2 linked regions of the Aromatoleum aromaticum EbN1 genome follow. The protein of the gene in region 2 interacts with the protein of the main gene of each other region in a pairwise test. Links are inferred from orthologs where the notes say so. Each region holds a gene or a part of one and is shown on either strand. Other genes may lie near its edges.

Evidence for each region.
Region 1: the proteins of cysE (region 2) and cysK interact in binary tests that used the Escherichia coli proteins (3 or more experiments, as listed by UniProt). The link is inferred for Aromatoleum aromaticum EbN1 from one-to-one orthologs.

What each region holds. Positions count from the first base shown.
Region 1 is NC_006513.1:2,760,114-2,770,079, forward strand. What follows is about bases 2,640-5,633. They hold cysK (cysteine synthase A), read right to left. Parts: upstream 4,629-5,633; coding sequence 3,651-4,628; downstream 2,640-3,650. Other genes in these bases: tal (transaldolase), read right to left, coding at 2,640-3,461; EBN1_RS13180 (carbohydrate kinase), read left to right, coding at 5,167-5,633. Outside these bases: guaD (guanine deaminase), read right to left, coding at 1-543; EBN1_RS13160 (HNH endonuclease), read right to left, coding at 633-1,205; EBN1_RS13165 (NUDIX hydrolase), read right to left, coding at 1,406-1,957; more of tal, read right to left, coding at 2,382-2,639; more of EBN1_RS13180, read left to right, coding at 5,634-6,525; EBN1_RS13185 (hypothetical protein), read left to right, coding at 6,591-6,977; EBN1_RS13190 (C39 family peptidase), read left to right, coding at 6,988-7,680; EBN1_RS13195 (hypothetical protein), read left to right, coding at 7,726-8,700; EBN1_RS13200 (acetate kinase), read right to left, coding at 8,782-9,966.
Region 2 is NC_006513.1:3,801,784-3,808,866, forward strand. What follows is about bases 2,399-5,371. They hold cysE (serine O-acetyltransferase), read right to left. Parts: upstream 4,283-5,371; coding sequence 3,515-4,282; downstream 2,399-3,514. Other genes in these bases: EBN1_RS18170 (cysteine desulfurase family protein), read right to left, coding at 2,399-2,895; iscR (Fe-S cluster assembly transcriptional regulator IscR), read right to left, coding at 2,918-3,400; EBN1_RS18185 (RNA methyltransferase), read right to left, coding at 4,333-5,061; EBN1_RS18190 (inositol monophosphatase family protein), read left to right, coding at 5,140-5,371. In the rest of the region: iron-sulfur cluster assembly protein IscA, read right to left, coding at 1-81; Fe-S cluster assembly scaffold IscU, read right to left, coding at 99-479; EBN1_RS18165 (IscS subfamily cysteine desulfurase), read right to left, coding at 506-1,717; more of EBN1_RS18170, read right to left, coding at 1,741-2,398; more of EBN1_RS18190, read left to right, coding at 5,372-5,946; EBN1_RS18195 (hypothetical protein), read left to right, coding at 6,179-6,502; EBN1_RS18200 (membrane protein), read left to right, coding at 6,555-7,037.

The sequences.
Region 1 (9,966 bases), 1.0 Mb from region 2 along the record:
CGCATCGCCGCCGTCGGCGGGGTCGCGCAGGAAGTCCGGGCAGTTACGGTCCATCAGCACTTTGCCGGCGATCATCCGCATGTGCCGTTTGCGCGCCGCGGCGAACAGCGCATCGACGGACGCTGGATGCACGGTCGCAAACGCCATCGCGGTCGTCGTGCCGTTCCGCAGCAGCTCGTCGCAGAAGAACTCCGCGACCGCCGCCGCGTGAGCCGGATCGGCGAAACGCCGTTCGGTCGGGTAGGTATATTTCTCGAGCCACGCGAGCACCTGTTCGCCATAGCTCGCGACGATGTCGGTCTGCGCGTAATGGATGTGCGTGTCGATGAAGCCGGGCAGGACGAGCTTGCCACGGTAGTCGTCGACAGTCGTTCCGGCCGGCAGCCGGGGCAGGAGGTCGGCGGCGGGGCCGAGTTCGGCGACGAGGCCGTCGCGCACGATCAGCAACCCGTCCGGAAAGTGCGCCAGCGCGTCGGCGCCGAGGTCCGCCGGGTCGCCGAGGAAGTGCACGATCTCGCCGCGGATTGCCCGCAATCCGCTCATTGCCCGCCTCCGTCAGCGCGTTCCGACAGGCCAGAACGCGCCGGCTCGAGGAAGCCGGCGGGGAGATGCTGGAAGGGGGCGCTCACTTTTCAGGGAACGTGCAGCCGGCTCTGGTGCGGCAGGTGGCGGGCGAGGAAATCCATCTGGTCGGCGAGGATCTGGCGGTTGCACAGGATCAGGTATTCGGCCTTGTTCGGCACGTACGGTGCATACAGCAGCGGCATCCGCGCCTGTTCCGGCGTGCGCCCGCTCTTGCGCTGGTTGCAGGGCCGGCACGAGGTTACGACATTCATCCACACGTCGCGCCCGCCCTGCGAAACCGGGACGATGTGCTCGCGCGTCAGGATGTGGCCCGAGAAGCGGTCGCCGCAATAGGCGCAGATGTGACGGTCGCGGTGAAACAGTTCGCGGTTGTTCAGCGGCGGAACCTGGCTGTGGCTGTCCGGACGGAAGCTGCGTCCCTTGATCGCGATGATGCTGTTCGCGGTGATTTCGGAACGCAGCCCGGTGGCGCGACAGATTCCCCCGACGAAGCGGAACTGCCGGTTTCCGACGACCCATGCGACCATGTCGAGAGCATAGTAGTGGCACGCCGCCTGCCAGCTTATCCAGCGGTGCGGCAGGCCGCGGCTGTCGAGCGTGAGGATCCAGGGGTGTTGCACGACAGGGAGCCTTGCCCGCGGCTGGCCCGGTCGTCGTTCGGATTCGATTGCGTTGTCATGAGCCGCTGTCGGCACGATACCTCCTGCGCTGCTGTTCTGTCGGCACACGGGGCGCCGGCACGGTCCTGCCGGACCGATGATGCGAACCGGCAGTGTATCGGCCGGCCTTTTGTCATTCGATCGGCGGCGGCCGCAGTGGTTCAGGCAGTGCCGACTGGCGGGGGCGGGGCGAGATCGCTGGTGCGGAAGCGGAAAGTGCCGCGGCGCCGGTCGTCGAAATAATGCTGCAACGTCAGCGCGATCGACCGGAACGCGATCTCGTTCCACGGGATTTCATGCTCCGCAAACAATCCGACCTCCAGCGATTCCTCGCCGGGCGCGAAATCCAGGTCGATCAGGCGCGCCCGATAGACGATGTGGACCTGGCTGATGTGCGGGACGTTGATCAGCGTAAATATTTCGCCGACCTCGATCCGCGCGCAGGCTTCCTCGAGGGTCTCGCGCGCCGCGGCCTGTGCCGTCGTCTCGTCGTTTTCCATGAAACCCGCCGGCAGCGTCCAGAAGCCGTGGCGCGGTTCGATCGCGCGCCGGCAAAGCAGGATGCGGTCTTCCCATTCCGGGATCGCGCCGACGACGATCTTCGGATTGACGTAATGAATACTGCCGCAGGTCGCACACACATGGCGCGGCAGCGAGTCTCCGGGAGGAATGCGCAACTCGACGGTCGCGCCGCAGTTCGAGCAGAACTTCATGGCAGTGGCTGAAGGCTGGGGGTCGCTGGATTCTAGCCCGGAACGCCGGCGCCTCGGTGGCGGGGGGCGCAAAAGGGCCCGCGAGCGCTGCGTAAACCGCATTCGTCGGGCATGCGGAAGGGCAGCTCGCACAGGAGTGCCGTCGATATAACAGACGACTCGTGAAGTGTGTAATCCTGCCGCTCCCGTCGTGGATCTCGCTTGCAATTGCTAACAATTGAACGAGCCGCAGAGTTTCAATCGCGTGTATGTGTGCGGATTGTCGAGGTCTCGCCGGCGTGACGACGCTTTCGAACAGCCAGCTCGTGTGGTGATCCTTGGCCTGAAGGAGCTGCTCCCGCTGCAATGCGAGCGGCTGCGGGCGTTCGGCGAAATACCGAAAGCGGGGCGAACGGACGGCGGGGCGAACGCTGCCGCCCGAAGCTCAGGCAGTGAGGTCGAGAAGCCCGGCAAAGGCTTCTTCGAACTGGCGCAGTCCTTCGTCCTGCAGACGCTTCCCGGCCGTCGTCATGTCGATGCCGAGCCTTTCCAGTGCAGCGAACTGCGCTCGCGCCGCGTCGACATCCCGGTCGAGCGTGCGGGCGACAGTGCCGTGGTCGCGCAGCGCCGCGAGCGTCGCGTCGGGCAGCGTGTTGACCGTCTCCGGCCCGATCAGCGGTTCGACGTACATGAGGTCGCTGTAAGCGGCGTTCTTCGTCCCGGTGCTCGCCCAGAGCATGAGCTGCGGCCGTGCGCCGGCGCTGCGCAGGCTGGCGAACGCGGGACCGTGGAAGCGTTCGCGATAACGCTCGTACGCGAGCTTCGCCATCGCGACGGCGGATTTTCCGCGCAGCGCGAGCGCAGCGTCACTACCGATCTCGCCGAGCTGACTGTCGAGCAGCGTGTCCACGCGGCTCAGGAACAGGCTCGCGACCGACATCACGCGCCCGACGTCGCCTCCCGCCTGCTGCCAGGCCGCGAGGCCGCCCAGGTAGGCTTCGGCGACTGCGTCGACGTGCGCCAGCGAGAACATCAGCGTCACGTTCACGCTCACTCCGTGTCCGGTCAGCTGCTCGATGGCTTCGAGGCCGGCGGAGGTTGCGGGCACCTTGATCAGCACATTGTCGCGCCCGACCGCATGCTTCAGGCGCAGCCCGGCAGCGACGGTCCGCGCCGTGTCGTGCGCGAGCGCCGGCGACACTTCGAGACTCACGTAGCCGGCATTGCCGCGGCTCTCGTCGAACACCGGGCGCAGCAGGTCGCAGGCGCGCTGCACGTCCGGGATCACGAGCCGCTCGTAGCGGGTTTCGGCGTCGATCGCTTCGCCCTTGAGACGGGCGAGGTCTTCTTCGTAGTAGCGTCCGCCGGCGATCGCCTTGTGGAAGATCGCCGGATTGGTCGTGACGCCGGCGATGCCGTCCGCGGCGATCAGTTGGGCAAGGTGCCCTTCGTTGAGAAGGGTGCGGGAAAGATTGTCGAGCCAGACCTGCTGGCCTTCGGCGCGTACGCGGAGCAGAGGATTCATGGATGACTGCGATGAGAGGTTGCTCGAGGATTCATTGTGCTATGAATCATCGGGCGCCGAAAGCTTGCACGACCCGGCGCGGGCCTCGCTTGGCAGCCCCCGTGCGGGGGCTGCCGCCGCGCGATTCGGGCAGTCGGCCGCCGCAAATCACCGGTGTTCCGGGCGAGGGCGGCCGCGCGCAGGCGTCGTTCAGATCGCCACGCCCGAAGCGTCGAAAAGGCCTTCGAACAGGATCGAGCTGAGGTAGCGTTCGCCCGAGTCCGGCAGCACTACGACGATCGTCTTGCCGGCATTCTCCGGGCGCTGGGCGATGCGCGCAGCTACCGCCACCGCGGCGCCGCAGGAGATGCCGGAGAGGATGCCTTCCTCGCGCGCGAGCCGATGCGCGTAGAGAATCGCGTCTTCGTTGCTGACCGTCTCGACGGCGTCGATCAGCGACAGGTCGAGCACTTTCGGCACGAAGCCGGCGCCGAGTCCCTGGATCTTGTGCGGCCCCGGCTTGAGCGGCTCTCCGGCGCGCGTCTGCGTCAGTACCGGGCTGGCTTCCGGTTCAACCGCGACCGAAACGATCGGCTTGCCCCGCGTCTCCTTGAAGTAACGCGACACGCCCGTGATCGTCCCGCCGGTACCGACGCCGGAAATGAAGATATCGACGTTGCCGTCGGTGTCGTTCCAGATCTCCGGGCCTGTCGTCGACGCGTGGATCGCCGGATTTGCGGGGTTGTTGAACTGTTGCAGCAGCACGTAGCGACCGGGGTCGGACGCGGCGATCTCCTCGGCTTTCGCGATCGCGCCGTTCATGCCCTTGGCTCCCTCGGTCAGCACCAGCTTCGCGCCGTATGCGACGAGGAGCTTGCGCCGTTCGACGCTCATCGTCTCGGGCATCGTCAGCGTGATCGGGATGCCGCGCGCGGCGGCGACGAACGCCAGCGCGATGCCGGTGTTGCCGCTCGTCGGCTCGACGATTTCCTTGCCGGGGCCGAGCAGGCCGCGTTGCTCGGCGTCCCAGATCATCGCAGCGCCGATACGGCATTTCACCGAATAGGCGGGGTTGCGGCCTTCGATTTTCGCAAGGACGGTCGCCGTGGCGCCGTCGGTGACGCGATTCAGCTTGACCAAGGGTGTCTTGCCGATCGACAAGGCATTGTCGGAATACCAGTTCGACATAATCGGACTCCATGAAAGAGTGGAATGAATGCTCACGGCCCCGGCCCGTTCGGGCGCGAGGGCCGAGACACGGATCGACGAATGAACGAGAGCAGCTTCAGACAGGAAGATTACGACAGTCGGCGTCGGTTTAGCGAAGAACCTCTCCGATGACTCGTGACTGCGAGGCATCCGCGCGCGAAGCGGCCGGCTGCATCCACCCTGCTTGCGGCACTGCAGCCGGGGCGATGCGCTTCCAGCCGGCGGCACGACGTGTTTCACGAACGAAACACTTCGCGATGGCCAGGTTACTGAAAAAAACGAGCTACTACAAAGCCTTGTCTTTGAATCCGGCGAAAGAGCCGGGTTTTGCCACGGCAAGGTTGTACAACTTCTGAACAGTCAGGCATGCATCTCGTCGAGACCAATGCCGCTGCGACAGAATAGGTGACGTTCAATCAATACCTTGGCGGCGCCGCGCATCAATGGCACAGCTCTTGCGCAAGGTCGGCACCGGGCTTGGCATGGGGCTGGCCCTGGCTCTCGAAGGGGAAGTGCAATGAGAAAAACATTGATTTCAGCCGCGATCGGACTTGCCTTTGGTCTTGCCGGGCAAGCTTGGGCGAATCCGGTGAATACGGTCACGGACACTACCGACGACAACACGCAAACCGCAACGGCGAATTCGACGCAGAGCGGACCCGGACCACAAGCGAACGAGTATTCGAACGCTACCGATAACACGGATAACCGCGTCGACAACTCGGACAATTCGGACAACCGGACGGACAACAACTCCGACAATCGCGTCGACAACTCCGACAATTCCGACAATCGCGTCGACGACAACTCCGATAACCGCGTCGACAACTCGGACAACTCGGACAACCATATCGACGACGACTCGGACAATCGCGTCGACAACACGAACAACTCCGATCAGAACAACGACAAGAGCGCCGGCGACAATCGCAACAACGACGGCACGGCGCGCGCCGAGGGCTATGGCACGGCCGCGGCGAACAACGGCTCGACCTCGACGGCTACGTTCACCAACGCATTCAATACCACTGAGGTAATGGCGATTGCGACCCTCAACGGCACGGTCAGCGGCGTGTCCGTGAGCAACGTCGGCAACATCGCGACAAACCACGGCAGCGCATACGGCGGCAATGGGGCGGCCGGCGGAGCCGGCAATGGCGGCGACGGGATCGGCGGGAATGCCAATGGCGCGGGCGGTGCCGGCGGAGCAGCCGCAGGTGGGGAAGGTGGCATGGGCAGCAATGGCGGGGACGGCGCCGGTGGGGCCGCCGCCAGTGGCACTGCGAACGGCGCCACCGGATCGACTGGCGGAAGTGCTTATAGCGCCAACGGGGATGGTGGCGACGGCAGCGGTGGTGGCGGCTCGGGCAGCGCCAGCAACGGTTCGAGCGGTGGCTCGGGCGTCCCGGGCGGGGAGGGTGGCCTGGCCGGAGGCGCGGGTAATTCGGGCGACTCGAGTGCGGCCGCCAATGGCGGCAGCGGGACCGGCGGCGCGGGCGGCACGGCCACCAACACAGCGGGCAACGGCGGCAACGGCGGCACGGCGACCAGCGGCGCTGCGACCGCCGGTAACGGCACTGCCGGCAACGGCGGCAACGGCGGCAACGGCGGCACCAACACGGCCGGCAACGGCGGTGACGGCGGCACGAACACTGCGGGTGCCGGAACGGGCGGTGCGGGTACAGGCGGCGCCGGCGCTGCGGGCGGCGCGGGTGGCACGGCGTATGCCGATGCAGGCGCCTTCAACATGTCCAACACCGTCGGCGGCGGCAGCCTGGCCAACTCGGCCGGCATCTCGATGACCTCGCTGAACAGCGGCATCGGTGCACTCGTGCAGCAAAGCGCAAACGTTCAGGCCAACCTGACGGTGCGGTAAGCAGCACGATCGAGCCGGGGGAGAAGCTTCCCCCGGCTTCACCTTTGCAGTCGAGGAGTGAAGCCATGAGACAGGTACTGCCCCTGCTGACTCTCGGTATCGCGCTGGCCCTCCTGGCCGGCGGCACCCGCCTCGTGCATGCCGACGACGTCGTGATGCTCGGGGACGCGCAATCCGTCGCGCTGCAGCGCCCGGCGCAGAGGCTGATGGGCGGGCCTACGGTGGATGACGCGGTGCTTTCGGGGCAGCGCGGTGGCGCCGATACGCACATCAGCGAAATACGCGCGGTCGGTTCGATGAGCGAAGTTTCCGTGTCGGATGCCGTCACCGGCTACAACCTGATCACCGAGGGCGCATTCGCCAATGCGAACATGATGGGAACCGTGGTCCAGAACAGCGGCAACGGCGTCATGATCCAGAACGCGGTAATCCTCAATCTCGAGGTGAAATGACGAGGCCGTCATGAAAGTCCGCCCGCTGTTCTTCATCGCGCTGCTGGGCGCGTCGGTGTGCCAGCCTGCGGCGGCGCAATCCGATCCGGCCAGGATTCTGGGGCCGTCCGGGAGCAGTTATGCAGTGCCCGTGACGAGCCTGAAAGGGGCGCGCTTCGTGTCGACGCTGCGTCAGCAATACGATTTCAGTTGCGGCTCCGCGGCGGTCGCGACGCTGCTCACGCATCATTACGACCGCAAGGTCGACGAAGTCGAGGTGTTCAAGCACATGTTCGAGCGCGGCGACCAGGCGAAGATCCGACGCGAGGGTTTTTCGATGCTCGACATGAAACTCTATCTCGACAGCAGCGGCTTTCGCGCCGAAGGCGTGCGCGCGTCGCTCGACCAGCTTTCCGCGGCACGTGTCCCGGCAATCGCGCTGATCAGGGAAAACGGCTACGCGCACTTCGTCGTGGTCAAGGGCCTGCGGGCGAAACGCGTCGTCATCGGCGACCCGGCAATGGGGACGCGCGTGCTCGATCGTACCGACTTCGAACGCTTCTGGACCAACGGCATCCTGCTCGTCATCAACGACCAGCCCGAGCGTGCCCGCTTCGACCGCGACGAGGACTGGCGCGTCCGGCCTCCGGCGCCGATCGGGCAGGGGATCGGCGGCAATGCAACGGACGTCCTGCTGCTGCGCCGCGGGCCGATGGATTTTTGAGTCTTTTCGATGATCACTTTGCGGAACAAACGCGTGGCCGGGCTCATGGCGATGCTCGCCGTAGGTGCCGGAATCCCGGAAATTCCGCTCCGGTTGCTGGAGCATGCGTATGCGGCGGACGATGTGGTCGAAGGTTTCTTCCCTGCACTGTGTGCCGACGACATGCCGCCCGCCGAACTCCTCGCGCTCGCCGACTGGCCGCTGGATGCCGAAGGGATCGGCTGCCGGCCCCACCCCGGGGTGCTCGACGCGCTCGCTGCGGCGTCGAACGACGGAAGTCGCCCGGGAACGATATCGCGGCGCCTGGCCGAATACGTCCTGTCGCTCGATGTTCCGCCTGGAGCCTCCGAAGAGAGTGCGCTGCCGGAGTCCCCGCGGGCCCCGCTCGCGAACGGCGCGAACGCAAGGCTTCCTGGTGCTGCGGCCGCCACGCCTTTCGCCGTGTCGGCGCCGGATTCGTACCAGTCCGTGCCGCTCGCCGCGCTCGGCGAACCGCTCCCGACGCCCGCGCCGTCAACCGTAGCGGCGCGCGACCCCGACCTGGAACCGGTCCCTCAGATACTCGTGGAAGGCCGCCCACCCGAGGGCGAGAAGATGCTGTTCTCCGGTCTGCTGGTCGATGACGACACGCTCGGTGGCCTGCGTGGCGGCTTCGAGACACCGGGCGGACTGGTGCTTTCGTTCGGTATCGAGCGGGTGGTCCTCATCAACGGCGTGCTGTCGAGCACGACGACGCTGAACGTCGCCGATCTGAGCCAGCTCGCCGGCGGTGCGGCGGGCCTGCAGGCGCTGCCCGTCGGCACCAGCGTGGGCCTGATCCAGATCGGGGCGAACAACAGCTTCGATCCGGCCGTGCTCGCCTCCGGCTCCTTCGCGACGGTGATCCAGAACAGCCTCGACAATCAGAAGATTCAGACGGTCACGACGATCAATGCGCAGGCCAACAGCATGGATATGCTGCGCGCCCACCGACTCGGAGAGTCGTTGAGGAATGCTTTGAACAGTTCGTTGCTCAGGTGAAAGACCGGAGTCGGGCCGACACGGAGGAACTCGCCGGCAACAGTGTTTGATTACGGAACCGCTGTTGCCGGCGAGCGCGCTTTACAGCGTGATCGGCATCCGCAAGGTCAGTTGCAGGTCCGGTGTGTCCTCGGTGAGACCGGCGCCGACCGACAGGTTCAAAGTCCGGTTCGGCGCCATGCGGTAGGAGTAGCCGAGCAGCAGGGTGCCGAGCTGAACGCGCACTGAAGTCGCTGCGGTCTCGCCGTTCTGCTTGACCTTTCCGACCGACAGGTGGTCGTAGCCGATGCTGAACGAGGAGCGCTCGTTCAGTGCGAGACCCATGCCGAAGTTGAAACCGAAAGCGCCGCCCGGCTGGACTTCGCCGAGCTCGATGTCGCCCTCGTTCGTCTTCTGCTTCACGTTGTCGCGCTTGAAGCTGTATTGGTAGCTGACGCCGCCGAAAAAGACCACGGGGTCGGAAGGAATCAGCACCGTCAGGCCCGGCTGGAGAGAGTAGAACCCCGAGCCGGTCGGAATTTCGGTCTGAAGACCCACTCCCCCGGTCGTCGATCTGATCGTCCTGTCGATTTCGACTTCGAACGGATCCGTTCCGGTGCGCGACTTGAAGCGCAGCGACGCGATGTAGTACGGCCGGTCGGCCCCGCCGTCGTTGAGCTGGTACCGGCCGGTCAACTCGATGTCGCCGATGTCGTCCCCGTCCGTGTCGAATACCTCGGGATTGGCACTTCCTACGGCCACTTCCCGGCTCACGCTCGAATCCCAGCGATAGACGTACGGAATTTTCGCCTCGAGTTCGAAGCGGTTCGTAATGCCGCGTCGCACGGTCAGCGCCGCGGTCAGTGAGTTGCTCTTGACCTCCCGAACATCGATCAGACCGATCAGGAGTGCGGGGATGATCGTGTAGCCGATCAGTGCAATGCGATTGCTCGAGGAATACGCATACTGCAGCGAAGGCTCGAGGATCCACGTCCCTCGCGGCGTCAGCACGCCCGGCTGTTCGAAGATCGGTGCGACCGGGGGCGGGCGGTTGTCGGTGCGGGTCGGCGCCTCGCCGACAGGACGCTGCACCGGTGCCTGGGCGACCTGTTGCGCGGGCGTGCTGCCTGCCGGGGGCGGCGGCGCGGCGACCGTGGCGGGGATGGCGGGCGCGGCCGGCGGAGAACCTCGGCCGCTGATGCCGCTGATGTCCAGCGCACGACGCATGTCGTGCAGTACTGCCTGCTGGCGCGACAGATCCTGCTGCAGCGATTCGATCTGCCGGCT
Region 2 (7,083 bases):
GCGGATGCCGACACCCTTGCCGCGCTTGGCCATGAATTCCGACACGTGCTTGGCCGCGTTGGTGCTCAGTGTGACGCTCATCGTTCAGTCTCCCGAAATCAGCCTTGCTTCTTCTTGTAGTCCGCCACTGCCGCCTTGATCGCATCTTCCGCAAGGATCGAGCAATGGATCTTGACCGGCGGCAGCGCAAGTTCCTCGGCAATCTGGGTGTTCTTGATCTCCAGTGCCTGATCGACGGTCTTGCCCTTGACCCATTCGGTCACCAGCGAGCTCGAGGCGATCGCGGAACCGCAACCGTAAGTCTTGAATTTCGCGTCCTCGATGACCCCGTCCTTGCCGACCTTGATCTGCAGTTTCATGACGTCGCCGCACGCGGGTGCGCCGACCATGCCGGTGCCGACCCCTTCGTCTTCCTTGCCGAAAGCGCCGACGTTGCGAGGATTCTCGTAGTGATCCAACACTTTTTCGCTATATGCCATGTTGTCTTCTCCTGGGGGGATTTCGTTCAGTGTGCAGCCCATTGCACGCTGTCCAGATCGACGCCGTCCTGCACCATTTCCCACAGCGGTGACAGTTCGCGCAGCTTGCCGATCTTCTTGTGCAGCAGGTCGATCGTGTAGTCGACTTCTTCTTCGGTGGTGAAGCGCCCGATCGTAAACCGGATCGAGCTGTGTGCGAGCTCGTCGTTGCGGCCCAGCGCGCGCAGCACATAGGACGGTTCGAGACTCGCTGACGTACAGGCCGAACCGCTCGACACCGCAACGTCCTTGATCGCCATGATCAGCGATTCGCCTTCGACGTACGCGAAAGAGATATTCAGATTGTGCGGCACGCGGTGCTCGACGTCGCCGTTGATGTAGGTCGCGTCGATGTCCTGCAGGCCTTTCATCAGACGGTCGCGCAGCGCGCGGATGCGTTCGTTCTCGACCTTCATTTCCTCGCGCGCGATGCGGAAAGCTTCGCCCATGCCGACGATCTGGTGCGTCGCGAGCGTGCCGGAACGCAGCCCGCGCTCGTGGCCGCCGCCGTGCATCTGCGCTTCGAGACGTGCGCGCGGCTTGCGCCGGACGTACAGCGCGCCGATGCCTTTCGGGCCGTAGGTCTTGTGTGCCGAGAACGACATCAGGTCCACTTTCAGCTTCGACAGGTCGATATCGACCTTGCCCGTCGCTTGCGCCGCATCGACGTGGAAGACGATGCCTTTTTCGCGGCAGATCTCGCCGATTTCGGCAATCGGCTGGACCACGCCGATCTCGTTATTGACGAACATTATCGACACCAGCACGGTATCGGCCCGGATCGCATCTTTCAGAACCGACAGGTCGACGAGGCCGTTCTCCTGCACGTCGAGATAGGTCGCTTCGAAGCCCTGGCGCTCGAGTTCGCGGAACGTGTCGAGCACTGCCTTGTGCTCGGTCTTGAGCGTGATGATGTGCTTGCCCTTGCCCTTGTAGAACTGCGCCGCTCCCTTGATCGCGAGGTTGTTCGACTCGGTTGCGCCCGAAGTCCACACGATTTCCTTGGCATCGGCATTGACCAGCCGGGCCACCTGCTCGCGCGCGTCTTCGACGGCCTTCTCGGCTTCCCATCCATAAGCGTGGGAGCGACTGGCCGGGTTGCCGAAATGCTCGGTAAGCCACGGGATCATTGCCTGTGCCACGCGCGGATCGACCGGCGTCGTGGCGGAGTAGTCCAGGTAAATCGGAAACTTGAGCATCGGGTTCCTCCGTCGATCTGCGTTCAAGATTGGACCGCCATTGCGGTCAGGTTATTCAATTCGTTCGTCAGGCGTTCGAAGGTTGCGAGGAAGCCTTCGACGTCTGTCAGGGTCGTGTCGCGGCCGAGGCTGACGCGCACCGCACCCCGCGCGGCGTCGCGTTCGACGCCCATCGCGAGCAACGTATGCGACGGCTCGGGGTTGGCGCTCGAGCAGGCCGATCCGCTCGCGCACGCGAAACCCGCGCGGTCGAGCTTCGCGACAAGCGTTTCGCCATCGAAACCGTCGGCAGCGAAAAACGTCGTGTTCGGCAGGCGCGGCGCCCCGGCCGAGAAAATTCTCATGCCGTGCGCCACGAGGCCGGCTTCCAGCCGATCTCGCAATCCCGCCAGGCGCCCTGCTTCGCTTTCGAGCCGTGCCGTCGCATGTTCGCATGCGACGCCGAAACCGACGATCGCCGCCACGTTCTCGGTCCCGGAGCGCAGGCCGCGCTCCTGACCGCCTCCGGCGATCTGCGGCGCCAGCTCGAGTCGCTTGTCGATCACCAATGCACCGGCGCCGAGAGGACCCCCGATCTTGTGCGCGGAGAGCGTCATCGCGTGCACACCGAGCGCACGAAAATCGACGGGGATCTTCCCGAGCCCCTGCACCGCATCGCTATGAAACCACGTCCCGGCCGTTCTTGCATCGTGCGCCAAGGCAGCGACATCCTGCAGCACGCCGGTCTCGTTGTTCGCCAGCATCACCGAAACCAGCGACGGCTTCGCATCGAGCACCGCTTTCCAGTCGTCGCCATCGATTCGCCCCGCGGTATCGACGGCGATTTCGCGCAGCGTCCAGCCGCCGCGCCGCAGCTGCCTTGCCGGCTCCCGCACGCAGGGATGCTCGATCGCCCCGACGGCCACGAGTCCCGGCTTCATCAGTGCTGCCGCGCCCTTGATGAAGAGGTTGTTCGCTTCGGAGCCGCAACTCGTGAAAATCACTTCGGTCGGGTGCGCACCGACTGCCGCCGCGACCCGAGCGCGCGCCTCGTCGATCGCCGCCCTCGCCTGCCGCCCGTACTCGTGCCGGCTGGACGCATTGCCGAAACGGGCGTCGAGCCACGGCAGCATTGCCGCGCGCACGACAGGATCGAGCGGCGTGGTGGCGTTCCAGTCGAGGTAGACGGGGGCGAACATGGCTGATGCTTCCGCTTTCGGTTTACGCAGCCGCCACTTCGCGCACCGAGATCATCGCGCGCCGCCGCACGTCCTTCAGCACACTCGTCTCCGATTCGGCCTTGACTTCGCGCATCACCAGCGCAGCGAGCGTGACCGAATCGAGGTACTCGTACATCCGCTTGTTCAGGTTCGCCCACAGGTCGTGGGTCAGGCAACGTTGTTCGTCGTGGCAATTCTGCCTGCCGCCGCACTGGGTGGCGTCGAGCGGCTCATCGACCGCGACGATGACGTCCGCGACGGTGATCCGGCTCATGTCACGCGCAAGCCGGTAACCGCCGCCGGGGCCGCGCACGCTGGACACCAGCTTGTGGCGACGCAGTTTTCCGAACAGCTGTTCGAGGTAGGACAACGAAATCTTCTGACGCTCGGCGATGCCCGCCAGCGTCACCGGGCCTTCGGTCTGGCGCGATGCCAGATCGATCATGGCGGTTACCGCGAATCGTCCCTTGGTGGTGAGTCTCATGTTAGCTCCTCGCATGGCGGAGATTGCCGCCCGGGTAAATACCCGAACGTTTCACTCGACTATACGTAACCCGACAAAATCGGTCAACTACTCCGGGAGCGGATCGCGGCGCGTTCAATCAACCATTTTCGAGAGGCGCTGGGCATCGAATTCGTCGCTCTGCTCGATCGTCGAATCCAGCCTCACACCGGCCTTTTCGAGCTGTTCGACGAGTAGCTGAATACGACGATCGGTTTCGACCGCGTGATCCAGCAGGCCGTGCATCGCCTTCGCGATCGGGTCGTCCATCTGCTTGGTGACGCCATATGCCGAGAAGCCCATCTGCTCGGCCTTCTGCTCGCGCGCCTTGTCACGCGCATCGGTGCGTTCCGGATCGATGACGCGGGCAGGATTGCCGACCGCCGTCCTTCCGGCCGGCACCGGCTTGACGACGACGGCATTGGAGCCGATGCGTGCGCCATCACCGACGGTGAAGCCGCCGAGCACTTTCGCGCCGGCGCCGACGACGACGCCGTTGCCGAGCGTCGGGTGGCGCTTGGTGCCGCGATACAGCGAGGTCCCGCCGAGCGTGACCGCCTGATAGATCGTGCAATCGTCACCGACTTCGGCGGTCTCGCCGATAACCACGCCCATGCCGTGGTCGATGAACACGCGTCGGCCTATCGTCGCCCCGGGATGGATCTCGATGCCGGTCAGGAAGCGCGAGATGTGACTGACGAAACGGCCGATCCAGAACAGCTCGCGGGTCCACGCCGCGTGCGCGAGGCGGTGGAACATGAGCGCATGCACGCCGGGATAACAGGTCAGCACTTCCCAAGTGGAGCGGGCGGCGGGGTCGCGTTCGCGAACGCTGGCCAAGTCTTCGCGCAGGCGGCTGAACATGGGTGATTTACTCCAGGAAACTTCGTTGCAGTAGTGAATTCCCGACTAGTTTAGTCGGGTTTGCGTTCGAGTGCACCCACGATGCCGCGGAGGATATTCACTTCCTCTTTTTCGAGCCGTACGCGCCCGAACAGGCGCCTGAGGCGCTGCAGCAAGCGCTTGGGATTGGCCGGATCGTAGAAGCCGCTGGCGGTCATCGCACGCTCGAGATGACGGTGAAAGCCCTCGATTTCCTCGAAGGTCGCGAGATCGGGCAATGGCTCGGCAGGCGGGGTCGGCGACAGCGCTGCCATTCGCAGTTCGTAGCACAGCAGTTGCACCGCAGCGCCGAGATTCAGCGACGAAAACGCCGGATTCGCCGGGATCGACACCGGCATCGAGCAGCGTTCGACTTCATCATTCGTCAGGCCGCTCATCTCGGTGCCGAACACCAAGGCCACGTCGCCCTTTTCGGCAAACGCGACGAGTTCGGGCGCCGCTTCGCGCGCGCTGCGAACCGGCACCGACCGCTCGCGCCGCCGCGCGGTGATCGCCGCCGACAGGATCGTGCCGTGCAGCGCCTCGTCGAGCGAATCGACGACGCAGGCGCTCTCGAGCACGTCGGTCGCTCCGGAGGCGCGCGCATCGGCGACGGGATCCGGGAACGCAGACGGCGCGACCAGATACAGACGGGAGAGCCCCATCGTCTTCATCGCACGCGCGGCGGCGCCGATATTACCGGGATGGCTCGTGCGTGAAAGCACGATACGGATACGGTCAAGCGCGATGGCGCCGTTCATATTAAAATCTTGTGTTTTTTCGAATTTTCTTAAGCGGAGGCCCCTTCCGGGCAACCTTCGCAAGCGAGACCGACGCGCATGCATCCCACCCTGACCATTGCAGTGAAAGCCGCCCGCCGTGCGGGTACCGTCATCAACCGGGCCTCGATGCAGCTGGACATCCTGACCGTCCAGACCAAGTCGCCGAACGATTTCGTCACCGAAGTGGACCAGGCCGCCGAAGCGGCCATCATCGAAGTGCTGCGTGACGCCTACCCGGAGCACGGCATTCTAGCAGAGGAGTCCGGAGAGTCTGCCGAGTCCGCGAACAGCGAATACCAGTGGATCATCGATCCGCTCGACGGCACGACGAACTTCATCCACGGCTTTCCGCAGTACGCAATCTCGATCGCGCTGGCGAAGAACGGAGTGCTTGAGCAGGCGGTCGTCTATGACCCGACGCGCAACGAGCTTTTCACTGCGACGAAAGGTCGCGGCGCTTTCCTCAACGATCGCCGCATCCGCGTTTCCAAGCGCACGCGGCTGAACGACGCACTCATCGGCACCGGCTTCCCGTATCGCGAATTCGACAACATCGACGCGTACCTGGGAATGTTCAAGGACCTGACGCAGAAGACCGCCGGCATCCGCCGCCCCGGTGCCGCGGCGCTCGATCTCTCTTACGTCGCGTGCGGACGGCTCGACGGTTTCTGGGAAATGGGCCTGCAGCCCTGGGACATGGCGGCCGGCGTGTTGATGATCCAGGAAGCCGGCGGACTCGTCAGCGACCTCGCAGGCGAAGCGGCGTACATGGAAACCGGCAACGTCGTTGCCGGCACGCCCAAAGTGTTCGGCCAGCTGCTGCAGGTGATCCAGCCGCATCGCACGGCGTCTACCCGGGCCTGATCGTTCGCGGTGGACGACAGGCCGGACAGGATCGAACTGTTAATGGGCGCATTGACGAGATGAAGGTAATGAACCCGCTCGCCGATTCTTGAGCCGGTGTACGACGGCGACGCGCCAACCTTGATCCTGCCCCTCCGCTGTGCCAGATTGGGTTTCGGCAATCCGCGCAGCGGAAGGTGCGACATGAAACATCGGAGCAGCTCACGACAAGCCGTTCGCTGCTGGCGGGCGCATGCCAGAGTGGCTGATCGCGCTGGTTGCGGGTGACGTCGTGGTGGCCGATCCGCTTGCCCATGCGGAAGCGCGATTCCGGGCCCTCGAGAGCTACCGCGTCACGCTGTGCTCGTGGGCGGTTGACGGTCACCGCCAAGTGATTCGCTACGCGTGGCATAGACACGGGTGGGTACGGATGGATTTCCTCGAATTGCATCGCATCGCGGTGATGATCTACGACCCCCGGCACGGGCCGTGCGCGGCTGTCAGCCTGATCGAAACTGTTGACATGAACGACGCTGAGCTCGATATCCCGTTCCCCGAGCACTTTTTCACGCCATGAAGCGCAGAGCAGGCACAGCGCAGACATGGCGCCATCACCAAGAGAATGAACCATGGGTCTCGCCAGCGCACGTTTCTTCAGCCTTCTGTTCGCCGCTCTGGCACTGGCTCCGGCCCTTGCGCATTTGCTGGAACTCCCCAACAAGATCGGTCTCACCCGCGATGATTACCTGACGGTGCAGCAAATCTACAGAGGGTGGGCTTTGCTCGGATTCGTCGTCGCCGGAGCGCTGCTGTCGACGCTCATCCTCACAGTCATGGTTCGTAAACGTCGCAAGGAATTCATGCTGGCTCTCGTCGGCTTTGCCTGTATTTTGGCGACGCAAGTCGTGTTCTGGACCTTTACATTTCCGACCAACCAGGCAACAAGCAACTGGACGGTACTACCTGAAGACTGGATGGCGCTTCGAGCGCAGTGGGAATACTCCCATGCGGCAAGCGCCGCGCTCAACCTCGTCGCCCTGATCGCATTGATCGCTTCAGTCCTGGCCAGCGCCGAAGCGCACACAATCCCACCTTGTCGAGCCGGCCGGTAAAACAGCGCACCTGCGCCTCCAAGGCAGGTGCGAAGCGGGCGCAAGC